3 regions of the Neobacillus sp. NPDC093182 genome follow, and region 3 is predicted to be linked to each of the others. Evidence: riboswitches for the same ligand, from Rfam matches in the RefSeq annotation. Region 3 holds a riboswitch; each other region holds the start of a gene.
What was found. Region 3 has a riboswitch for thiamine pyrophosphate ahead of thiC (phosphomethylpyrimidine synthase ThiC). Riboswitches for the same ligand answer to the same signal wherever they lie in the genome.
Positions count from the first base shown of each region.

Region 1 (7,842 bases), on a different contig from region 3:
GGGCATCAGCATAGACTGCATGAAGAGAGATTGGCTTTTCCCATTCTTTCGCTAGATTCACAAATACTTCAAGCAATTCAATATAGCGGCCATAGTCCTTTTTTGTGACTTTATTTTCTGCCCTCATAAAAAATGGCAGCCCTATTTCGCCTACAGCAATCATTTTGTCTTTGTTAATTCTCATCCAGTTTATTAGTTCATCAAGTTCTTTTTCTGTTGGCAGAAGCTGCTCAGGGTGAAAACCAAATGCTGGTTTTACGATAGGAAATTGTTCCGATAAAACTAGATTCCTTTTACAGGAATCCAGATTCATCGAAACTGAAACCAGTGCTTCAATGGTTTCATTCTCCTCAGCTAGCGCGGCAATTTCACTGTCATCATATTGATCTAAATGAATATGTGCGTCTATTAGCTTCCCCATCGTTGTCACTTCCTACGTTTTTTAATGAATAAGTAACAGTCCGCTTCCATTTTAGAAATTTATCATCTAAAAACAAGCTTTCATCCCGCGGGCGTTTGAACGGGACCTCGAATTCCGCTGCCACTTTTGTTGGCTTTGCGGAAATCACAATGATCCTGTCCGATAGAAACAATGCTTCTTCTATCGAATGAGTAACAAACAGCACGGTCCGGCGAAAATCCTCCCAAATCGAAAGAAGCCATTTTTGCATCTCTAATCTTGTTAATTCATCAAGCGCCGAAAAAGGCTCATCAAGACAAATAAGAGATTGGGGGCTGAGAAGGGCGCGTATAAACGCGACGCGCTGCTTCATTCCGCCGGAGAGTTCTTCCGGACGAGCATGAACATAGTCAGCAAGACCGGCTTTATGAAGCATTTCGATCGCTTTATCACGATCCTTTTTACCCTGCAGTTCAGCTCCGAGCAATACATTTTGCAAAACAGTCCGCCAAGGCAGGAGGGAAGACGTTTGCGGCATAAAACTAATCGAGCCGCGTTTCCCAATAATATTATTCCCTTCAAGTTGAATGACGCCTTTATCGGGAGTCATGATCCCGCCAATTAAGTTAAAAATTGTACTTTTTCCACTTCCGGATGGACCTATAATGGTAACAAACTCTTCTTTTTCAATCGAAAAAGATAAATCTGAAAGAACCTCATTTGGTCCAAAACTTTTTACAATGTGATCAACCAGTAAATGACTCACTCCACGCTGCCTCCCTTGCTTTGCCAACGAATGAAATACTTTTCGGCTGCAACTATAACTGCAAAAAATAAGAGACTTAGTACCATGATCGATAGAATGGCAACGAATACCTTGTCTGTCCTAAATGAAGAAGACGCTAAGGTCATATAAACACCAATTCCTTTTTCCGCTCCGAGCCATTCAGAAATGACAGCCCCCATAACACTATAAGTTGCTGAAATTTTTAAGCCCGAAAAAATGGATGGGAGTGCATATGGCCATTCCAGCTTCCAAAACAATTGAGACTTTCCAGCCCCAGCCATCAACATATAATGTTTATGGGAATATGGAACTTGTTTAAAACCGTCTAAAGCTGCCACAGTGATTGGGAAAAAACAGGTAAGGGTAATTACAATTATTTTAGGTAATAATCCAAATCCAAACCATATGACGAGCAGGGGGGCGAGGACAATAATCGGAACATTTTGTGATAAAATAAGTAACGGATACACTGAGTCTCGGATCCAAGGGACCAAATGCAGCAAGACAGCAACAACTAATCCAACAGTAGTCCCTGCCAAAAACCCCTCTACCGCAATTGTCGCTGTTGAGATTAAATCTGGATAGAACGATGTCCAACCTGAAATAATCTCATTCAATATCTTTGTAGGTGCCGGTAAGAGCCAATCTGGTACTTTCGTTATCTTTACAATGATTTCCCATAAAATGAACAAAAGAAGGAGAACCGCAATCGGTCTCCATCCTTTACTAATTAAATAGTTCATCGATATTTTTCCGTCAGGGTTTCTAGCGTAATACCTGCTGGCTGGTAAAGTACTTTAATTTGAGAAATCACATTTTTACTGCCCATTTCCATCATCCGTTCGTTCATTTTTTCAATGATTGAAAACAAATGGGATAACTCGCCTTCCATTGTTGTCTCTAACGGATGGACCTCATATTTAACCCCGGACTCAGCAATCACTCGAATTGCTTCGTCCACATATGGAATTACATCTCCACCATCAGACGGCTTCGGGATAATTTGTATACTGACTAGTGCATTTGCCATAGTAACCTCTCCTATTCAGGTAAGAACTCATTCGTAAAAGCTTTTTTAGCTTCTAATTCTTTTTCTAGTAATCCATTTTCAAACATCCAGGAAGCATAGTTCTCCCAAACCTCAAGCTTTTGTTCACCCCAGCGTGGTGCATCATCCTGGTATTTAGGCGCTAACCATTCTTGACTCTTTTTCACTAGCTCCGGATCTAAATCTGGCGCTGCTTTTAATAAAATATCTGCTGCATCACCTGGGTTTTCGATAGCAAATTCATACCCTTTAGCAGCTGCTTTAACAAAAGCTTTTACCGTGTCAGGGTTTTCTGAAATCATTTTTTCATTTGTTGTTAATACAGGCGTGTAATAATCTAGTTTTTCTGAGTAGTCTGTTAAATATACCATGTTTATTTTCTCACCGCGCAGCTCTGCCTCAACTCCGGTCCACCCATAATATATCCAAGCAAAATCAATATCTTTTTTAACCGCGGTAAAGAAATCCGTGTCTCCAATATTGATAATTTTCACCTTCTCAACATCGGCATTTTCTGTTTTCATTAATGAATCGATTACAGATTTTTCTGCAGGTGATCCCCATCCGCCATATGTTTTACCTGCAAAATCCTTTGGTGTAATAATGTTTTTATCTGCAGGAGAGGCGAATCCAGATGTATTATGCTGAATTACAGCTGCAATTGAGACAAGCGGGACACCTTGAATCCGAGCCTGTGTTACACCTTCTTGATAGCCAACCCCAAATTGTGATTTTCCGGATGCAACTAATTGGTCAGCACCTGCTTCACCCGGCATAATAATATTGACATCAAGGCCTTCTTCTTGAAAATAGCCTTTTTCCTTCGCAGCATATAACCCTGTATGGTTCGTGTTTGGTGTCCAATCTAATACAACCGTAACTTTTTCTAGGTTCTTTTTATTGTCTTGCTCACTTCCCTGTGAATTTTCCTTAGTATTTGTACCACAGCCTGCAATTAACAAGACAGATAGTAACAAACTAAACCATGTCTTCACTCTTATCATCCTCTTTTATGTAATTTGCAGGAAATAGGCTTGGATAACATTTCACGTTTTTCACTTAAAAGGACGTCTTTAAAAATAAAAAAGCGCCCTAGTTTTAAGCATGGGCGCACACTAACAAAGATCGTTTGTTAAATATGTTCCCTCCGCTGGTGTTAACCAGATCAGGTTCAAAGGGTCATTATCTCATGGATAACCTCTCAACCGGCAACACCGGCTCCCCTATTTTTTAGTCAATTTCCTACCATCCTTTATATTATAATTGCATTTTAGCGATTATCCTATTAAAAAGCATTATAAAAAGTTTTTTTCTCCGGAGTCACCAATATATTCTCACCAACGAAATGAAAGCCTATTTATTAATATTTCTCGCGTCTTTCAATAAAGAAATCCCGACGCTTAATAAGTAAATTATATGGAAGGAGGCTGTCCCTAGTTGGGACAGCCTCGGATTTTAGGAAACAAACGATGCTTCAAGCGGCAGCAAGCGCTGCAAGCCGCGAAGTTCCAGTTCATTTAATTTATTTAAAGCTTTTTCTTTCTCAATCTTCAATCCGGCTTCAGTAAGGTTACACGTTACAGGGACGTCACACTTAATTTCCGCAAGCATACGTGATAAGTGGAGCATTTCTAAATCCTGCTCAATTTTTGTTTTATGAGATTTTGAAAGACGATCAAGATTGGATATGATCCCCTCAACATGCTCAAATTCCTTTAAAAGCTTAAGAGCCGTTTTCTCACCAATTCCCTTCACTCCAGGATAGTTGTCACTAGGATCTCCCATTAAAGCTTTTAAATCGATCATTTGGCGCGGTTTGATTCCTTTCTCCTCAAAGAAGGTATCAGGAGTATGAACAAGGTAATTCCCATAGCCTTTTTTCAATAAAATGACCGAAATACTTTCATCCAACAGCTGAAGGATATCTTGGTCACCCGTTAAAATGGAAACATGTGCATGTTCCCTGGCTTGATATGCAATCGTTCCTATGCAATCATCTGCTTCATAGCCCGCCAACCCGATGTTAGGGATGTCAAAGGAGGAAACTACTTCTTTAACTAAATCAAATTGAGGGATTAATTCGACTGGTGCTTCACCGCGATTCCCTTTGTAGGCGTCAAATAATTCAGAGCGAAATGTTTTACTGCCCATATCCCAACAAACTGCTACGTGAGAAGGATTAAAGTACGAAACCGCAGTAAATAAATGTTTTATGAATCCGTGAATTCCATTCGTCGGAATTCCTTTTGAATTTATCATAAACTGACCTGTTACAGCCGTAGCGTAAAATGCACGAAATAACAGCGCCATTCCATCAACTAGCATAAGTGAAGGTTTTTGATTTTCCAAGGTATAGACCTCCTATCGTATAAAAACAATACGGCTAATATTATAACATAAAAACTTACTCTATTTTGTTTTCTTGATAGGAAATCCAGTCGCTAAAACTTCCCAAGTAAAGTTTTACCTTTTCAAAACCTGCTGCCTTTAATGCTAGATAATTGGGTGCAGCCGTAACGCCCGACCCACAGTAAACAATGATTTCGCTTTCAGGATTAATGTCTGTAAAGCGTTGTTTTTGAATGTCTGCAGGCTTATAGTATCCGGCATTTAGACCTTCAAACCATGGCTTATTAATTGCTCCAGGGATTCGTCCGGCTTTTTTATCAATGGGTTCCTCTAAGCCTAAATAGCGTCTTTCTTCTCTCGAATCAATTAAGATTGTATTTGTATCCTGTTCATCCGCCACTGCTCTTACTTCATCTATACTTGCAAGCATGGCGAGATTAATCTCGGGTTTAAAGGTGGTTTTTTTGAAAGCAGGGACATCTGATGTTACCGGGTAATTTCCTTCCCGCCAGCCTTTAAAGCCGCCATCCAAAACAAATACTTTTTCATGTCCGAGATATTGCAGCAGCCACCAAAACCTTGCAGCAAACGCACCTTCACCTTGATCATAGGAGATTACTGTTGTGTTTTCATCAATACCTGCATGTTCAAGTTTATCACTAAACGCTTCGATGTCAGGCATTGGGTGCCGGCCGCCGTGTTCAGCGGCCTCGCCCGATAAATCTCCCTCAAGATCAAAATAGCAAGCACCAGGAATATGAATGTTTTCATATTCCTGTCTGCCTTTTTTAGGGTCGGCTAAAGAAAAAGTGCAGTCCACAATACGGACATTTTGCTCATTTAAGTTTTTTAACAGCCATTCTTTGTCGATTATTAGATTCATAGCCATCCCCCCAATGAATTAAAACTTAGACTCTTCAAGCTTTTGGTAAACTTCTTGTAATTTTTCGATGGATACGCCGCCATCTAAGGCGGTAAGAAGACTTAAATAAAAATCCTCTGCCTGCTGCTCTATTTGGGTGATTAATTGTTCAAATTGGCCGGACACAATACCGGAGTAATATTCAGCTAGTTTTTGACCTTCAGATTTCAGATAATCATCCGCAGGGACATTTAAAACTTGATATAGCTCATCACTCATATGCTTCTTTTCATTTTTTTCAAAAAAGGATTTTGGATTTTTAAAATAAGACAGTGCTTTTGTAAACAGCTGTTTATTTAAATCACTGAAAGCTAGAGGAAACTCAATCTCCTCTTCATGTTTCATCTCAAAAGTTGAAAATGATAAGTCTTTATTTATTTCCTTCATGCTTCGAGTTAGGCCAGTATAATAATCCGCTAAAACTTTTCCAGCAAAAGAGTCTAGTCTAACTGTTGTTGCTCGCAGCTCCTGTGCGAAATCGAAGCCTAGACTTTCCAACAGCTCATCCAAAGCTGATTGTAACGCCTTCTTTAAATTTCTTCCGTCATCTCTTAACAAAGCAGGATTAAAGGATTCTTTAAAAAAGTCACCAAACCGGAGGAATACTCTTTGTTTAATATAGTAAAGAAGTTCTTCACACTCCTGGGTTATTCTTTTTTGTAAACCATCTGGTGTTTGCTTTTCCAGTAAAGTTTTAATCATCGCTTTTTGTTTTTCAATTTCAGTACGTTTTTTGTCCTTAACGGATTGGTCTTCTTTCGAATTCTCAACTAGTTTTCCTACTAATTCATAAACACGATTTAATTCGTTACCTGCTGATGTAAGAGCCATTTCCGTTAAATCATTTGAAATAAAATGATAGAAATCCCCTTCAAAATTCCCCATGCCCGACTTTGCATTTGTGTTTGGTTCTAATTTTTCCTTTAGGGCCAGCAAGCTAGATAATGGATAGAGGTGTGGTTTCCGGATCCCATATTTTATTAATTGCTCCGTTACATATTCCGCAACGGTTTCCTTCTCTTCTTCATTTTCAGCTAAGTCAATCGCATTAATAATAAAGAACATTTTATCGAGCTGGAAGGATTCCTTTACCCGGCCGAGCTGGATTAAAAACTCTCTGTCCGCTTTTGAAAAGGCATGGTTATAATACGTAACGAACAAAATCGCGTCAGAATTCTTAATATAATCAAATGCTACTCCAGTATGTCGGGCATTAATCGAGTCCGCCCCTGGTGTATCAACGAGGGTAATCCCTTTGCGAGTCAATTCACAATCATAGTACAGCTCAATCCATTCAACAAAGCAGGACTTTTCTTCCAGCGCCACGAAATCAGCAAATTCGTTTAAGCCCGTTTCCAAGACTGTTCCGAGCTGCTTTCCATGGAGGAGAAAGCCCTTTTTAAATGCTTGTAAAAATGCATAGTGTGTCTTTTCTGCTATTCCTTCCTGCCCCTTTTCAAGCATGACCTTATCTATCTCTTTTGCAGCGCCTTCTAAGGCAGATGTTTGCAGGTCAAATAATTTTAATGAACGGTTTACGTCCTCGAGCAAGGCGTTTTCTTCCTTAAATTTCACAAGCACCGTGCCATGCTGATATTGATCGGTTACAGGCTTAATTTTATTAATGGCCGCAGTTGTCGGATTAGGCGAAACCGGAAGTACCTTTTCCCCCATAAGTGCATTGGCAAAAGAAGACTTTCCGGCACTGAATGCGCCAAATAAAGCAACAGTAAATCCTTTATGAGCCAATCTGTCAGCTTTGTCTTCTAATTCCTTAGCGAGCTTTTTAAAACCAGGCAGACTGTCAATAAGCTTTGCAGATTGATCTAATCGAGCTACCATGCTCTGTAAATGACTTCTTGCTTTTTCGGTTTCATTTTTCTTAGTTACAATATTTCCCGCCTGGGTTACAGATGGCAGAGGCTTGCTCTTCTCAACGGCTTCTCTCTCCGGAAGTGCCTTCCCATGTACGACTTCAGCCTCTTCCTCCTCCTCTTGATTAAATAGCAAGTGATCGTCACTTATGGTTTCCGTTGATTCATTTAAAAACCTGCTTACGGCAGCTTCTTTTCTTGCTGTTTCTTCTTCAAAATTGTTCTTTTCAGATAGTGCACTAACATATTTTTCAATACTTTTAAACTCTTCTTGAAACATTTCGGTCAATGTTTTTGTCTTTGCTGCTAATACAGGCATGAGCGCAAGTTTAAAATCTAGAACACCCTCGCGTGCTATTCTTTTAATTCCGTTCGCTAAGTCCTCTGTGTAATGAAGCACATATTCACCAGATAAACGGGCTCCCTGCTTAACTGTTTGAACAATTAAGTCGAGCGGAACTT
Region 1 covers NZ_JBIVOI010000001.1:157,928-165,769, forward strand. Annotated here, with positions in the region: gene ACIQAA_RS00845 (TatD family hydrolase) at 1-421, opposite strand, end outside; gene ACIQAA_RS00850 (ABC transporter ATP-binding protein) at 378-1,166, opposite strand; gene ACIQAA_RS00855 (ABC transporter permease) at 1,163-1,930, opposite strand; gene ACIQAA_RS00860 (thiamine-binding protein) at 1,927-2,217, opposite strand; gene ACIQAA_RS00865 (ABC transporter substrate-binding protein) at 2,229-3,230, opposite strand; TPP riboswitch at 3,359-3,470, opposite strand; gene ACIQAA_RS00870 (5'-3' exonuclease) at 3,691-4,584, opposite strand; gene ACIQAA_RS00875 (sulfurtransferase) at 4,640-5,467, opposite strand; gene ACIQAA_RS00880 (dynamin family protein) at 5,486-7,842, opposite strand, start outside.
Region 1: linked by a shared signal. The riboswitch ahead of ACIQAA_RS00865 (ABC transporter substrate-binding protein) and the one ahead of thiC (phosphomethylpyrimidine synthase ThiC) in region 3 are both predicted to bind thiamine pyrophosphate.

Region 2 (7,842 bases), on a different contig from region 3:
GTTTTTTCATTAAGGGTATGGCTTGTTGACATACATTGTAAGTAGCTTTTACTGCTCCATCGATTTGTTCTTGATAGTCTTCCCATTTTAATTGCGAGAACATTTTTCGGGTATCGGGATTAAAGACATAGGGTTTAAAGGCATTATTGACGACTACATCTAATTTTCCTGCTTCTAGCTCAATTTGCTCCATCATACGTTTAACATCATATTCGGACCTAACGTCTGCTTGAATCGCCCATGCATCACCACCAAGCTCAAGACAAGAAGCCACTGTTTTTTCGGCAGCTTCTTGATTTTGAACGTAATTAACAATGACCATGGCCCCTTCTGCTGCGAAACCTTTGGCGATCGCAGCACCGATTCCTCTGCTTGAACCTGTAACTAATACGGTTTTATTCTCAAATTTTCTCACAAGCTCACCCTATTTCGTAAAGTCTTCGACGATAAATTCAGACATAGGTAATTCCTTATCAATTAGTCCCAGCTCATGATAGATATCAGCACCCTGCTGCAAAACATCCACTTCTAATGCACCTAAGCCTCTTTCGCTTGCTGCCTCCGAAATACTGGCTTCATTTCGCAGTTTAATAATTTCTAAATTGTGTTTTTCATCCTTGCCGTCAATCGCATGTTTTACGGCTAAGGCAGCAGCTTCCTCTGGCTGGCTGAGCATCCACTCCGCACTCGTTTGATAGGCTTTAATAAATTTTTTCAGCATATCCTTTTTTTCATTGTACGTTTTTTCTGTGACCACGAAGATATCACTTGGGATATTAAGATAATCTTTCACTTCCAGTACATTGACATCCGCCAATCCCTTTTCTGCTGCTGTCACTAAGCCTGTGTCTGTCGCTGCTGTTGCGTCGACCTGACCTTGCATTAACGGCGCAAAATTCAAAAGACCTGTTTCAACTATCGTAACGTCCTTTTCGGAAAGGCCTGCTTGGTTCAATAGAACAAGAAGATTTTGCCGTGTACCACTGGAAAGGCTATATACGCCAATCTTCTTCCCCTTTAAATCCTCAGGTTTCGTGATATTGCTTTCCTTTAAAGAAACAACATTGAATACGTTTTGAGGATAAATATTATAAATAACCTTCAATTTCTCCCCTTGGTTTAAGGCAAAATAGAGAGAACCAGGATCAGTAAAGGCAATATCGGCCTTACCTGAAAGAATATTTTTGATGGCATCTCCGCCTCCTGCACCCGGAATAAATTCAACATCTAAATCTTCATTTTTAAAAAAATCTTTTTCCTCACTTACAAGCAGGTTCGTTTGCTCTGAAATCGGCTGGCTCCAGCTGGCGATTTTTACTGTATCCAGTTCTGTTCCTGCAGCAGCTTGCTGATTAACATTTGAACCACAAGCGGTTAAAAACAATACAAGGATGATGGCAACTGCTGTAATACTTCGTTTCAATTTCATTTGTAATAAGCTCCTTAATGGTTTCTGTATTTAAATAAGCGACGTTCAATAAAATAAATCAGTTGATAGAGAAAAGTTCCAAGTATGGTGATTAATATGAGCACCGAAAACATTAACGGTGTATCCATCATCCCTTGAGAGGCGATAATCAAAGCGCCTAATCCCTCACTGCCTCCAATAAATTCACCCACTACGGCACCAACAACAGCGAGAACAACGGCAACCCGAAAACCAGCCATGATACTGGGCAGCCCAGCAGGTATTTTTAATTTAAACAAGGTCTGCCATCGGTTGGCCCCTAACATTCGAAACAGTTCTAATTTTTTAGGATCGGTGTATTGAATGGCCGTAACGGTATTTTCCATTAACGGGAAAAAGCATATTAATGCGGTGATCACAACCTTGGACGTCATTCCAAAACCAAACCAAAGAATAAATAATGGTGCCAGTGCAAGTTTGGGAACAGCTTGACTTGCTATCACATAAGGAAATAATAGCTTTCGGATAAACTCAACTTCACCCATCCAAATTCCCGTAAGGATTCCTAACAAACTCCCAAGAAAAAGGCCGATGACAATCTCCAAACTTGTTCGGAGAATATGGGGAGTGTAGTAACCGCTCGTTAATCCTTCTAACAGTGTGGTGACCACAACGGACGGTGCTGGAAGGACCAGCTCGGACATTTGCTTGGCCAGCATTTCCCAGAGTAATAGAATCAAAATGAATAATAACCACGAATAAATCGAAACATTTTTCATTTTTGTCCTCCACTAATGGCAGTCCGGATTTCCAGGCAAAGCTGACTAAACTGCCCGGAATATCGACTATCTGGTGTGTGCCGGTCTTGTAAATCCACAAAAAATTCATCGATGATTCTCCCTTTATCCATAACAGCAATCCTGTCTGATAAATAGACCGCTTCTGAAATATCATGGGTAACAAACAACACCGTCATTTGGTGGAGTTCACAAAGCCGGAGAAGATCATCTTGAAGCTCCTCTCTTGTGATGGCATCAAGTGCTGAGAAAGGCTCATCCATATAAAGCAGGGTCGGCGATCCCATGAGCGCTCTTGCAATCGATACACGACTTTGCTGACCGCCAGATAAACGAGTTGGGTATTCCTTTGTTAAATGCGACAGCCCCATTAGATCCAAAAGGGATTCTGCTTTTTCTACATGTTCTTTTGTTACTTTATGTTTAAGAGATACGGGTAAAAGAACGTTATCCATTACTGTTTTCCATTCCAATAAAGTTGGTGCCTGAAATACAAAGCCTATTTTTTCTGAAGGTTTTATCCTTTCACCTTGTAACAGAATACGACCCTCATCTGGGGTTATTAATCCTGCAGCCAGCTTTAATAACGTGGTTTTTCCACAGCCGCTTTTACCTAGTAAACTGTGAAACTTTCCTTTTTCTACATCGAAACTTACGGCATCGACAATCAGGTTATTTTTTGCATAGCTGTAACGAACATCTTGTAAACTTAAATAAGCCATTCCATGCCTCCTAATCGATATACGCTGCAAAATATTCTGCATACTCTTCCGCTGAATGCTCGATATCAACCATTTGAACCAAATCTAGTAAATTAAACCGGCCATCATGATGCCAGCCTGATTCAGGAGAAGTCATCTTACCTAGAGCAGTAATTCTTGTTACACCGATATTCCCTAACTTTTCAGCCCAACGAAACAGTTCCTTCGGAGCTGCAGCAATACCAGCACTCTGTAAGAATTTGCGATAGGGCTGCATACTTGGCAAAATGTCTTCTATCTCTTCAAAAGCAATCACTTTCACCGCACGATTCGAACAAGTCGGTGAGAACGCAGCACCTTCTTCATAAACAACGGTCCAATGGTTTTCAGTTTGACCGAATACTTGTTTAGTAGGGTTTGTAAAAGAAGATACTTCTTCCTGGTTACGCCAATATACGGCGGCTGTCATTTCTTCTAGTGTAAGAGTGCGCCTAGGGTAACGTTTTTGATAACTTTCCAGTTCCTGTGCAAGATACTGCGCAAACTCAGCGGGTGATACATTACCCCCTTTTTGAACATAGAAAATATGCGGGGAATAACAGCCTTGTTGATCAAATTGGATGATATCAAATGCCGCATGATGAGCAGTCGTCAATGCTTTTCGTGAGTCCAGCGCCGAATGGCTAATGACCCCGAAACTGACTTTATGTCCAAATGGCAGGAAACGAGTGGTGACAGGGATTCTACGACTCATCGATTCTAGTGAACTATTACTTCCATAGCCGACCACCACATCTGAATATCTAAAAATCTCCTTTTCTCGTGCCTCATCTCCGCCCTTCCACCAGACAACCGCCAGGCAGTCTTTAAATTGGGGAGCCACCTCGACCAAAACCTGTGCGAACCAGCCTGCAAACAAAGGCTCGGCACTAGATACCTTCCCAATGTTGCCAGACTTAACCAATAATCCGGAAATGAGACTCCATAATGGGAGTGCTGGTACATTTCCAGCCCATACATGGAGAATCAATTCAGGTCCCACCGCTTTCGAATAACCTTTTTTTACCCGAGGCTGAAAATCATCGAACAGTATGGGATTTCCTAAGTCCTCAACCACGAAGCGCTGCAGCTCATGTTTTCGGAACTTTTTCAAAAAGGAAGTAAGTCCCAGGCGAATCATTTCTTTATCGTAACCCGTAACAATTGGCAGCAGCTGTTCCGCTTTTTTCCGGTAAGTTGAATTTCGGTCAAGTAGTACTTCAATCGCTGTGTCAATAATGGAAATAATCTCCGCAATACTCATATTTTTTAATACTTCGGTACTGGCTCTTTTCACCTTTTCTGTTACCTGCTGCATTTGCTCTATAGTAAGAAGCGGGGCTTCAACCTCCAGCACTTCACCCTTTCTGGTAAAGGTAAGGATCTTGGTTTCTATGATTTCTTCCCCGATATCAGGAAGGTATCCAACTATTTCTCTCATTGTGCTGGCTCCGTGGCTGCCTTTATAAATTCTTCAACGGCAATTGAACAGCCCTTTGCCTCTGTTCCTTGGACCCTGCCTAATAGAAGGAAGCCCTCCCCAACTTTCATGCCTATGTCTTCCGTCAAAATAGTCGTGACAGAATTAAAGTTTGCCAGATCACAATGGACAATAACCCCGCGTTCCCCCTCAGACACTTCTTCACCTGTTAACGGGTGTATAATTCTCGTCTTTAGCCAATGAGGACCGGATTTAACAGATGGAACCTGTTCATTTCCAGAGTCATAGAGCTGTGAACTTAACTCCGTCATACCGTACATATTGATACAATCTTTTCGCGGAACACCTAATAATCTTGATAACTCATGATAAAAATCATCCAGTTCCCATTCTTTTGACTGATTTTTAAATCCACCTGTATCTAAAATCTTACTTCCATCCGGTAATTGAAAGCTGCGGCCGATGTTTTCTAGTTCTTCGAACAGATGAACAAAACTGAACGAGGCCCCTAACAATGCATAAGGCTCACCTGAGCGTTCTGCCTGTTCCAATTCTTGAATCAGCCTCTCAAGCTCAATCCCATTTTCTCCTAGAAGATAGTGACTCTCTTCCGTGCCAAACTCCTGTTTTGCAAGCGCTAAATACCGGGCTAATGAGGAATTTGGCATTTCTTCCTCGGTCGGGAATAGAATACCCATGCGAATTTTTTCCGTTTCTTTCATAAAACGCTGTTTGAAATAGGTTTTCATCGAAAGATTCCATACTTGTAAGGTCGGATGGTAGTGCTTCCCTTTCACACCTTGTGTGGTGCCGCTTGTCATAAAATACCTTTCTGCTTCTTCTGTCGGCGTGCAGGTTAGGTCAACCTCTTTAAAAGCATTAATCGGCACCGCTGGAATGTCCTTCCATGATTTCACCGTCCGGATCGTTTTGCCTTTTTGCTGGCAGAACTTCCGAAATGGAAGGTTATTTGTGTACTGGTAGGCGAATAGTTGTAAGGCATTTCGATTAAATTCTTCGTCTGATAGCGAATCTGATTGTAAGATCGTAAGAAGTTGATTTATGATTTGCTGCTGTTCCATGATGATACTTCCTTTCTATTTCAACGTCGTGCCATTTTGAGTAAATACAGCTACTTTCTTCTTTAAAAAGACAGATAAGATAATCGCGCCAATAAGTGCACCCGCGATCGAGCTAAAAATAAATAACGGGATAAATCCAAACACGGCTGCTTCCTGACCCATTATTAATGTGGCGATTGGGTAGCAAAGAATCGCGCCAAGAATGCCCGTTCCAATGACCTCGCCGAAAAAAGCCATATAAATCTTTCTGGTTTTCATAAAGAGGAGCCCTGCCAGCAAGGCACCCACCATACTTCCTGGAAAGGCAAAGATGGAGCCAGTTCCCATGATATTTCGCAGGATTGAGACACATAGTGCCTGGGCAACAGCATACACCGGTCCTAGCAGGACTGCAGACAAAACATTCAAGAAATGCTGAATCGGAAACACCTTTGTGAACCCAACCGGAATAAACAATAAATTACTCGAAAGTGTGCCAATCGCGATCATCATCGCTGTCAATGTGAGTTTGTGTGTTTTTCTCATAAAAAAAAATCCCTCCAATTTTTTAATAAGCACTGGGGGATTACCGGTTAATACATACCATGATGGTTCAAACAGTTCATGGACGTATCGTTCACTTCCCTACGCTGGTACTACCCAGATCAGGTTCAGGGGTTTAAGACGATAGATCGTCTAATCTCAGCCAGTTTCGGCTCCCCCAGTGCAAGTATGAAATTTTAATAGAAAGCTATAGGTCTCATTGACAATTCATGTGACCCTTTTTCAGGAACTTTTAGATAAGTTTGGTCTCATAGTATAGATTAATAGACTAGTAACCTTCAAAAACACTTTTTCTTAAATTCCTAGCTGCTTCTGTAACAGAAGCAGCATGGCTAATTGCTGTAATGACCGATACTCCATCAGCTCCTGCTTGGATCACAGACCCTGCGTTTTCCGCAGTAATTCCGCCAATTCCGACAATCGGAATACTTATTTCTCTGTCACGCAATTCCTCAATTAACTTCGTCCCATTTGAAGGTTTGGCGTCTTTTTTTGTTTTCGTTGGAAAAACCGGGCCGATTCCAAAGTAATCGGCTCCTCCCTCCAACGCGGTAATGGCCTCATCATAACTATGTACAGAAACTCCAATGATTTTATCATGGCCAATCTTCTTTCTGACTTCCGCTGGCGGCTCATCTTCCTGTCCGATATGAACACCGTCCGCGTTAAGTGCAATAGCCAAATCGATATCGTCATTCACAATAAAAGGTATCTGGTGCTCTCTGCATTTTTGCTGAAGTTCTTTGGCCAGTTCAACTTTTGCATTCCCTGTTAAAGCTCCGGTACCTTTTTCGCGAAATTGAAAAAGGGTAATTCCCCCTTCCATCGCTTCTTGTAACACGCACGCTGGATTGTCCTTGCAGTTGGGACTGCCCATGATAAAGTAAACTTTCAATGCCTCTTTTATTGAATCACTATTGCGAATATTCATGCTGGTCACCTACCTCATCGCCACCATTCTTTTTCGATATGCCCAATGATTGGTTGGTCCATGACCTTGACCAATCAGCAGCTGATCTTCTATGGCAGCCTGGATAAAATGCTTCGCTTTTGATACAGCTTCATAAACGCTTAAACCTTTGGCTAGTTCTGCGGTAACAGCCGCTGAAAACGTACATCCTGTTCCGTGAGTATTCTTTGTAGGAATTCTTTTACTCGTAAAGGTCTTAAATTCCATCCCATCATATAATAGATCTACCGACACATTACGGTCTTCATCATGCCCGCCTTTTACGACCACATGTTTAACTCCTAAATTATAAAGATATTTAGCCGCTTCCTCTTTATCTTCATCTGTTCGAATCGAGATCCCTGTTAAAACTTCCGCTTCAGGAATATTAGGTGTAATCACCATCGCCAGTGGTAACAAATACTTTTTCAATGCCGAAATGGCCTCCAATTGGAGCAGGGACGCCCCGCCCTTTGCAATCATCACGGGATCAACCACGACATTTTGCCAGTTGTAGTGTTCTATTTGCTCAGAAACAGCTTTAATGATTTCTGCATTAAACAGCATTCCTGTTTTAACGGCGTCTGCACCCATATCTTCGCCAATCGATTGTATTTGTTTACTAACTGCCTCAGCAGTCATCGGATAGACAGCTTGAACCCCCAAAGTATTTTGGGCAGTAACGGCTGTCAGTGCTGACATCCCGAAAACCTCTAACTCTTGAAAAGTCTTTAAATCTGCCTGAATTCCTGCACCGCCGCCGCTATCAGACCCAGCAATCGTTAATGCTTTTTTCATGATGTACACTCCTTATACTTGTTTGAATGACGCTAATTGTTGAATATCCTCTGAAGAAACGTGTGATAGTTGATTTAAAAATTC
Region 2 covers NZ_JBIVOI010000010.1:82,531-90,372, forward strand. Annotated here, with positions in the region: gene ACIQAA_RS18450 (3-oxoacyl-ACP reductase) at 1-415, opposite strand, end outside; gene ACIQAA_RS18455 (ABC transporter substrate-binding protein) at 425-1,429, opposite strand; gene ACIQAA_RS18460 (ABC transporter permease) at 1,444-2,187, opposite strand; gene ACIQAA_RS18465 (ABC transporter ATP-binding protein) at 2,184-2,927, opposite strand; gene ACIQAA_RS18470 (acyl-CoA reductase) at 2,938-4,386, opposite strand; gene ACIQAA_RS18475 (LuxE/PaaK family acyltransferase) at 4,383-5,468, opposite strand; gene thiW (energy coupling factor transporter S component ThiW) at 5,484-5,993, opposite strand; TPP riboswitch at 6,073-6,180, opposite strand; gene thiE (thiamine phosphate synthase) at 6,280-6,942, opposite strand; gene thiD (bifunctional hydroxymethylpyrimidine kinase/phosphomethylpyrimidine kinase) at 6,952-7,758, opposite strand; gene thiM (hydroxyethylthiazole kinase) at 7,771-7,842, opposite strand, start outside.
Region 2: linked by a shared signal. The riboswitch ahead of thiW (energy coupling factor transporter S component ThiW) and the one ahead of thiC (phosphomethylpyrimidine synthase ThiC) in region 3 are both predicted to bind thiamine pyrophosphate.

Region 3 (7,842 bases):
GATTCCTTCTGTACGGGTTAAATGCCGCAAATAATCGCGCAGCTCACGAATCCCAGCCGGGTCAAGACCGTTTGTCGGTTCGTCCAGAATGAGCAGGGACGGCCGATGCAGCAGGGCTTGAGCGACTCCGAGACGCTGGCGCATGCCGAGTGAGTATTTTTTGACTTTGTCATGGATTCGGTTTTCTAGCTTGACTAGCGATACCACTTCGTCAATCCGTTCCTTGGTTACCCCAGGCACCATTCGGGCGTAGTGAACGAGGTTTTGGTACCCGCTCAAATACTTGTACATTTCTGGACTTTCCACGATAGCGCCGACGTGGCGGATTGCTTGCTCGAATTCAGTTTTGATATTTTTACCCTTAATCACAATCTGGCCCTTCGTGATTGACATCAGACCTACGATCATGCGGATAGTTGTTGTTTTACCGGCCCCATTCGGACCAAGAAAACCGAAAATTTCGCCTTGCGGTACGTCAAATGTAAGATCGTCGATGATGGTAGTTCGGCCAATCCGTTTGGTCACATGACTCAAGCTGATGATAGGTTCGTTACTCATATTTTCCTCCGTTAATGATAGATTTGGACATTTCGTCCTTTCGTTCACCATGTAAAATATCTTTACTCCATGAATTACTTCATCACTTTTGAGATTCACTTAGCAAGGATAGGAAGTCCCAAAAGCAAAACAACTATTTTATATGAATCGGTGAACCTTGTTTTATAAATAGCACCTTACCTATTTATTCTCGATTTGACTTTAACACATAATTTATTGTTTTACAATAAATAAATGTCGATTATTATAATAAAATTATTGTTAAATGATTTTTCATTTCAGTTTAGATACGGAAAAAGCACTTCTCTGTCACACAGGGAAATGCTTTTTTGCTTAAACGATTTAATTAATACACTTGTGCAACGAACCTGCACCATTGTTTACAACAATTTAATTTATTGCCCCGTATCTTTGATCAGCATTCAAAACGTTTATAGATCAAAGAGATATTTTGAAGGGGGAGTTGTAAATGACTCTGACTATTCTAGGTTTATATACATCAAAACTTGAAGAAATATATCAGACTAAAGCAGTAATAAACAATACTCCATAGTCACGATTTCTTTCGTTCACACACTATATATACTATACCTATAAAAGTTTAGGGAGAAATTATCATTAATAATTGGTTAATTAGAGGAGGGATTTCAATGACCGTCAATATTTTGTTCTTTACCATTATGGTCGAAAAACGAAAGATAAGTATTGAAGAAGCTATCCACCAAGAAGTGGTTGAAAAAATGTATGAGAATAATAAAGTCCAGCGAATTTCTATGTATGATTATATCTAACGCTTTTACAATTGCAGATTTTTATAAAATATAACCTTGGTTGTCGGACGTTAACATTGGTTAACGTCCGTCAAATTAAAATAGATCGGTCCGATATCAGCCAGTAAATGGTAAATAGTCTAGTGTCATAAAAAAGGAATTTCTGTTAAGAAGGTGTATAATTGAATAATGAACTTTTCACGGAGTTGTTCAATGCTGTTTCTTAATTACGGAGGTTATGATGAAGTTTTTCATAAAAATAAATACTATTAGCGCCTTATACGCTTTAGCTTTGTTTATAGCAATTGAACTCATAATAAATGTAACGCGTATAAGTAGTTTAACTGGCTGGAGATGGGATAATATTTACATTCTTGTTGCTGTTATTAATGTACTTGGACTTCTACTTTCAACAATACTATTTATTTACTTAACAAAAAAATGGAAGTTAGGTAGAAAAAACAGCTATTGGTTACTCATTCTGTGGGTACCGTATTTCATTCTTTTATTATCTTGTTTCACTGTTTTAGTTCCTCTTAGTTCAGGAGTTACACTTTTTCCAAGATTTAGTCTTTTGATATTTGGGTCTAGCCTTCTGTTTCCGGTCTACATACTTTTTATTAATGAATACGCGTCACCTTTAATTGCAGATGAAGAGGAAATAATGCAGCCATAATTGATTTGATCCATCAATTAATACAAACCTTTTATCATTCGTTCAAGTACTTCACTATCAAAAAAGCCCAATTCATATGAATTGGGCTTGAAAAATTGGATATTAATACATTTCAGATGTAGTCTTTGCTTGCATGTGCAGCAAGAGGTAGTCAGGACCGCCTGCTTTGGAGTCCGTTCCAGACATGTTGAAACCGCCGAACGGCTGATAGCCAACAATTGCTCCCGTACATGAACGGTTGAAATATAGGTTACCAACATGGAAGTCTTCACGAGCCTGCTCTAAGTGTTCACGATTAGTGGTGATAACCGCACCTGTTAAGCCATACTCGGTATTGTTCGCAATTTCAATGGCTTCCGTAAAATCCTTCGCCTTCGTAAAACCAACTACTGGACCAAAAATCTCTTCCTGCATGATGCGTGCACCTGGAGAAAGGTCTGCAATTACAGTCGGTTGAATGAAATAGCCTTTTGAATTGTCTCCTTCTCCGCCAGTCATTAGTCTTCCTTCTTGCTTGCCGATTTCAACATATTCCATGATTTTCTTGAAAGCATTGTTGTCGGTAACTGGTCCCATGAAAGTTCCTTGCTCAGTTGGGTCACCTACAGTTAATTGGTTGGTTAATTCAACAACACGGTTTAAAACCGTATCATAAACATCCTCAACGATTACCGCACGAGAACATGCTGAACATTTTTGACCAGAGAAGCCAAATGCGCCTGCAACGATTGATTGTGCAGCCAGCTCTAAATCTGCTTCGGAGTCAACCACAATCGTATCTTTACCGCCCATTTCAGCAATCAAACGCTTCATCCAAACTTGACCTGGATTCACTTTAGAAGAGCGTTCGAAAATACGAAGTCCAACGTCGCGTGAACCTGTGAAGCTGATGAAACGAGTATCTTTATGGTCTACTAAGTAGTCGCCCACTTCAGCACCGCTTCCTGGTACGAAGTTTAATACACCTTTAGGCAGACCTGCTTCTTCCATTACTTCAACGAATTTCGCTGCAACAATTGGAGTGGTAGAAGCTGGTTTTAATAAAACGGTATTACCTGTAACAATCGCTGCTACTGTTGTACCAGCCATAATTGCTAATGGGAAATTCCAAGGTGAGATGATGATTCCCACACCTAGTGGAATATAGTTATAACGGTTAAATTCGTTTGGACGGCTATTAACGGGAACACCATCTTTAAGTTCCAGCATTTGGCGGCCATAATATTCAAGAAAGTCAATTGCTTCTGCAGTATCTGCATCCGCTTCCTTCCATGGTTTACCTGCTTCCTTTGTTAAAAGGGCAGAGAACTCGTGCTTACGGCGGCGAATAATGGTCGCTGCTTTAAATAATACATCTGCACGTACTTCTGCTTTCACTTTTTTCCAAGTTTTGAACGCTTCAACGGCTGCCTGCATTGCTTGTTCCGCAAGATCTCTGCTAGCTTTTGAAACGGTTCCAATTATTTCTTCTTTATTTGAGGGATTATAAGAAACGATTTTATCTTCTGTTGTAATTTTTTCTCCGCCGATTACAAGTGGGTAATCTTTGCCTAAATAACTCTCAACTGTCTTTATCCCGTTAAGATAGGCCTGACGGTTTTCTTCAATTGTAAAATCTGTGAATGGTTCATGCTTATAAGGTTGTACCATGTCTTAAAACCTCCTATGTATTAAAAAACATTACATCCTCGTACATTCTAACATGTTTCTTTTACACGTATCAATGGATAGCCATTAAGGCATATTTTGGCAAAAAAAACCTGGCGTATGGTTAACCCTACTATACTCAGATGAGGATATTATTTCCAAGTAGATACGGTTTTTATATTTTTTATTTTTTTAATGTTCCTTTTATTTTACTTAAGACTCATGTATACTAAAACCAAATTGAATAGTAATAACTAGGGGAGTCCAATAAGGTGGGCTGAGAGAGAAACACGTTGAAGTTTCTTGACCCTTCGGACCTGATCTAGATCATACTAGCGTGGGGAAGTTAGAAAAAGTCATCATGTATTGAATAAACTTCTACATATAAAGCCGGTCCATCCTTTTTGGACTCGGCTTTTTTTATGTACTTCATTACTTTTCATCCACTCGTTTTGTTCTAGATCTCGACCTTTAATTTTAAAAACAGGGAGAGATTTACTTTATGTCAACAACTTCATTAAACGAAAAACGCATTTCCATCATGTCTAGCTTTTCAGGTAGTAAAAAGGTTTATGTTGAAGGCTCAAGACCCGATATCAAGGTACCAATGCGTGAAATTGAACTTAGTCCGACAACAGGCACCTTTGGTGAAGAAGAAAATCCGCCAATTCGGGTCTATGATACAAGTGGGCCATATACGGATACTGATTATTCAGTTGATATTACAAAAGGTCTTCCTTCTCTTCGAAGCTCATGGATTCATGAACGAGGAGATGTTGAGGAATATGAAGGAAGAGAAATTAAGGCTGAAGACAATGGATATAAGGATGAGAAAGATCCTCGTGCTAATCATAATGTTTTCCCGGGTTTAAAGCGTAAACCATTACGTGCAAAAAAAGGAAGAAACGTCACACAGCTTCATTATGCAAGGAAGGGCATCATCACTCCTGAGATGGAATTTATCGCATTAAGGGAAAATATGAAACCTGAATTTGTGCGTGAAGAAGTTGCAAAAGGGCGAGCAATTATTCCTTCTAATATCAATCATCCAGAGGCAGAGCCTATGATTATTGGACGTAATTTCCATGTTAAAATCAACGCAAATATTGGGAATTCTGCTGTTTCATCATCCATCGAAGAAGAGGTCGAAAAAATGACATGGGCCACACGGTGGGGTGCTGATAATATTATGGACCTATCAACAGGTAAAAACATTCATACCACAAGGGAATGGATTATTCGTAATTCGGCTGTTCCTGTAGGAACCGTTCCTATCTACCAAGCGCTTGAAAAAGTAAATGGTGTTGCCGAAGATCTAACATGGGAGGTTTATCGTGATACCTTAATTGAACAAGCCGAGCAAGGCGTGGATTACTTCACCATTCATGCTGGTGTTCTTTTGCGATATGTTCCGTTAACAGCAAAGCGTTTAACAGGTATTGTATCTCGAGGTGGATCTATTATGGCACAATGGTGTCTTCACCACCACAAAGAAAACTTTTTATATACTCACTTTGAAGAAATCTGTGAGATTATGAAAACTTATGATGTTTCATTCTCCTTAGGAGATGGTCTACGCCCTGGTTCAATTGCGGATGCCAATGATGAAGCACAATTTGCGGAATTAGAAACTCTTGGAGAATTAACAAAAATTGCTTGGGAGCATGATGTACAGGTAATGGTTGAAGGTCCAGGACACGTACCTATGCACCTTATAAAAGAAAACATGGACAAACAACTGGAGATTTGTAAGGAAGCTCCTTTCTATACTCTAGGTCCACTTACAACTGACATAGCTCCTGGCTATGATCATATTACATCCGCGATTGGTGCAGCCATGATTGGTTGGTTTGGTACGGCTATGCTTTGTTATGTAACACCAAAAGAACATTTAGGTCTACCAAACCGAGATGATGTACGTGAAGGTGTTATAACTTATAAAATAGCTGCACATGCTGCTGATTTAGCAAAAGGACATCCAGGTGCACACAAAAGAGATGACGCCTTATCAAAAGCTCGTTTTGAATTCCGTTGGAGAGATCAGTTTAATTTATCATTGGATCCTGAACGAGCTTTGGAATATCATGATGAGACGTTACCTGCAGAAGGTGCAAAAACGGCACATTTCTGTTCAATGTGTGGACCGAAGTTTTGCAGCATGAGAATTTCTCAAGATATTCGTAATTACGCGAAAGAAAACAAGCTTGAGGCGAATGAAGCTATCGAAAAGGGTATGAAGGAAAAAGCTACAGAGTTTAAACAATCTGGGGGTAACATTTATCAATAACTTTCTTGGGAGGCTATTTCGGTGAAGATCCAAAAAATTGAAGAGGAAATTACTCAGTTGAAAATTCATCTTGCCTTTTTGGAAAAACGTTTAGTAGAAATACAACAAAATTGTGATCATCATTTTAAAATCAATCTATATTATGAAACATGTATCAAGTGTAATAAAGTAAATGTTTTATATTATTAGCAGTGGAAGGCTAAAAAAATATTAAAAGAAACCTTGCCTTACTATTATCTTTTTAAAAGAGGCAAGGTTGTCTATCTTCAATTACTTAAATAAAAGGACATTCCTTTAGATATTTTTTCGACAATACTGGCCCACAAGTGGAGTGCTGTGCAAATAAATAAACAAAAGGACAACACATATTAGTGATACTAAAATATGTATTGTCCTTTATTTATAAAGAATTTTTAAGTTACGTCTTGATAATTTTCGCCAGGTTAATATATATGCACAAACGGTTCAGCCTCATTTGCCTTGCGGACGATTAATGCCTCAGGTCCGTCAACAGAGGTGACACTTACCGAAACGGATATATAATCTGGAAAATGCTCTAGGACAAGCCCTGTTACATATTGAGTAAAACCAATGGCTTCAGATTTCCCATAGAACTGAATCGGAATGGTGATATCTAAATCAGTAAATTGATCCCCAATATAAAAGGCGCGGCCAATTACACCATTAAAGTTTGGAAAATACTCCTCCACATCCTGCTTAAAGTTTAAAAATGCAGTTACGTCATCACGGTGTGCCTCTTGTGCCTCTGTAGATGGAAATAGGAAATACTTTTCAGCCACCGGCTCCCAGGTATTAATGGTTGAGCTTCCTTTATCGACATTGGTATAGGTAAAAAAGGTGCCAGGCACCACAGATGACCTGCTTTGCTGTTCAAACAGAGCAATGGTAATCGGAACATCCTTTAGATTTTTCATGGCCCGCAGGCGCTTAAGGACTTCCTCGGCAATCTTCTTTCCTTCCCGTTCCATTTCAGCAAAATCGATTTCCCTCTCAAAATAAGGTTCACCCACTGCTGTACGGTAATAATGAACGGAATTTAATGCCAATCCAATCACGACACCGCCTAATTTTACAGTATCGTTTTCTCCTTTAATCAGGTAATTATGTTCTAAGATATGGGCTAAGTAAATAGGACTGTTAGTATTCCCTTCCCTAAAATCTGCCCCGTCTTCCATAAGCGGGTTTAAACCAATGTTTTCACTTTCCTTTAAACCCTCTTCAGTTAATTGAGCTGGTGTAAATTTGCGGTTCAGCCACAATCTCACGGTATTACGCTTTAACTCCTGTCCTTCACGGAACAAATAGGTTTTGGGGTCAAATTGATGCTGAGCAATCCTCATCAATCCTGTTTCAAATTCATTAATGTCATATCTAGTATTAATATTTCCAACTATTAAACCGCGTGCTTCCCCAGGCTCGAACGGTAAAATCGTCCGATAATAGTTGTCGGAAATATTATATTTCGGAATAATTGCTTTCTCTTCCGCCTCTTCTTTTGTTTGGACAACGTTCTCCTGCTTTTGAAAATTTGGTGCACATCCACTAAGCAGTAAGATAAGGGAAAGAGCGAGCAATGAGAGTTTTCTCACGTCGATACACCTCTTATTTATTTAATTCTAGTACAAGCTTCTCCTCGTCCCATACTTCAATTCCCAGCTCCTGCGCCTTGGTAAGTTTTGAGCCAGCGTCTTCGCCAGCAATAACAAGGTGCGTTTTCTTGCTGACGCTTCCTGATACATTCCCTCCGAGTGCTTCAATCTTCTCCTTGGCTTCATTTCGAGAGAGCTGCTCCAGTTTCCCTGTTAAAACTACTGTCTTTCCAGCAAAAATGCTGTCTGATTCCTCAACAGAAACCGGTTTAGCACCTTTATATTCCATATTGA
Region 3 covers NZ_JBIVOI010000024.1:30,293-38,134, forward strand. Annotated here, with positions in the region: gene ACIQAA_RS29645 (ABC transporter ATP-binding protein) at 1-558, opposite strand, end outside; gene ACIQAA_RS29650 (YrzI family small protein) at 1,209-1,349, shown strand; gene pruA (L-glutamate gamma-semialdehyde dehydrogenase) at 2,107-3,654, opposite strand; TPP riboswitch at 3,898-4,012, shown strand; gene thiC (phosphomethylpyrimidine synthase ThiC) at 4,154-5,938, shown strand; gene ACIQAA_RS29665 (CamS family sex pheromone protein) at 6,382-7,548, opposite strand; gene ligA (NAD-dependent DNA ligase LigA) at 7,562-7,842, opposite strand, start outside.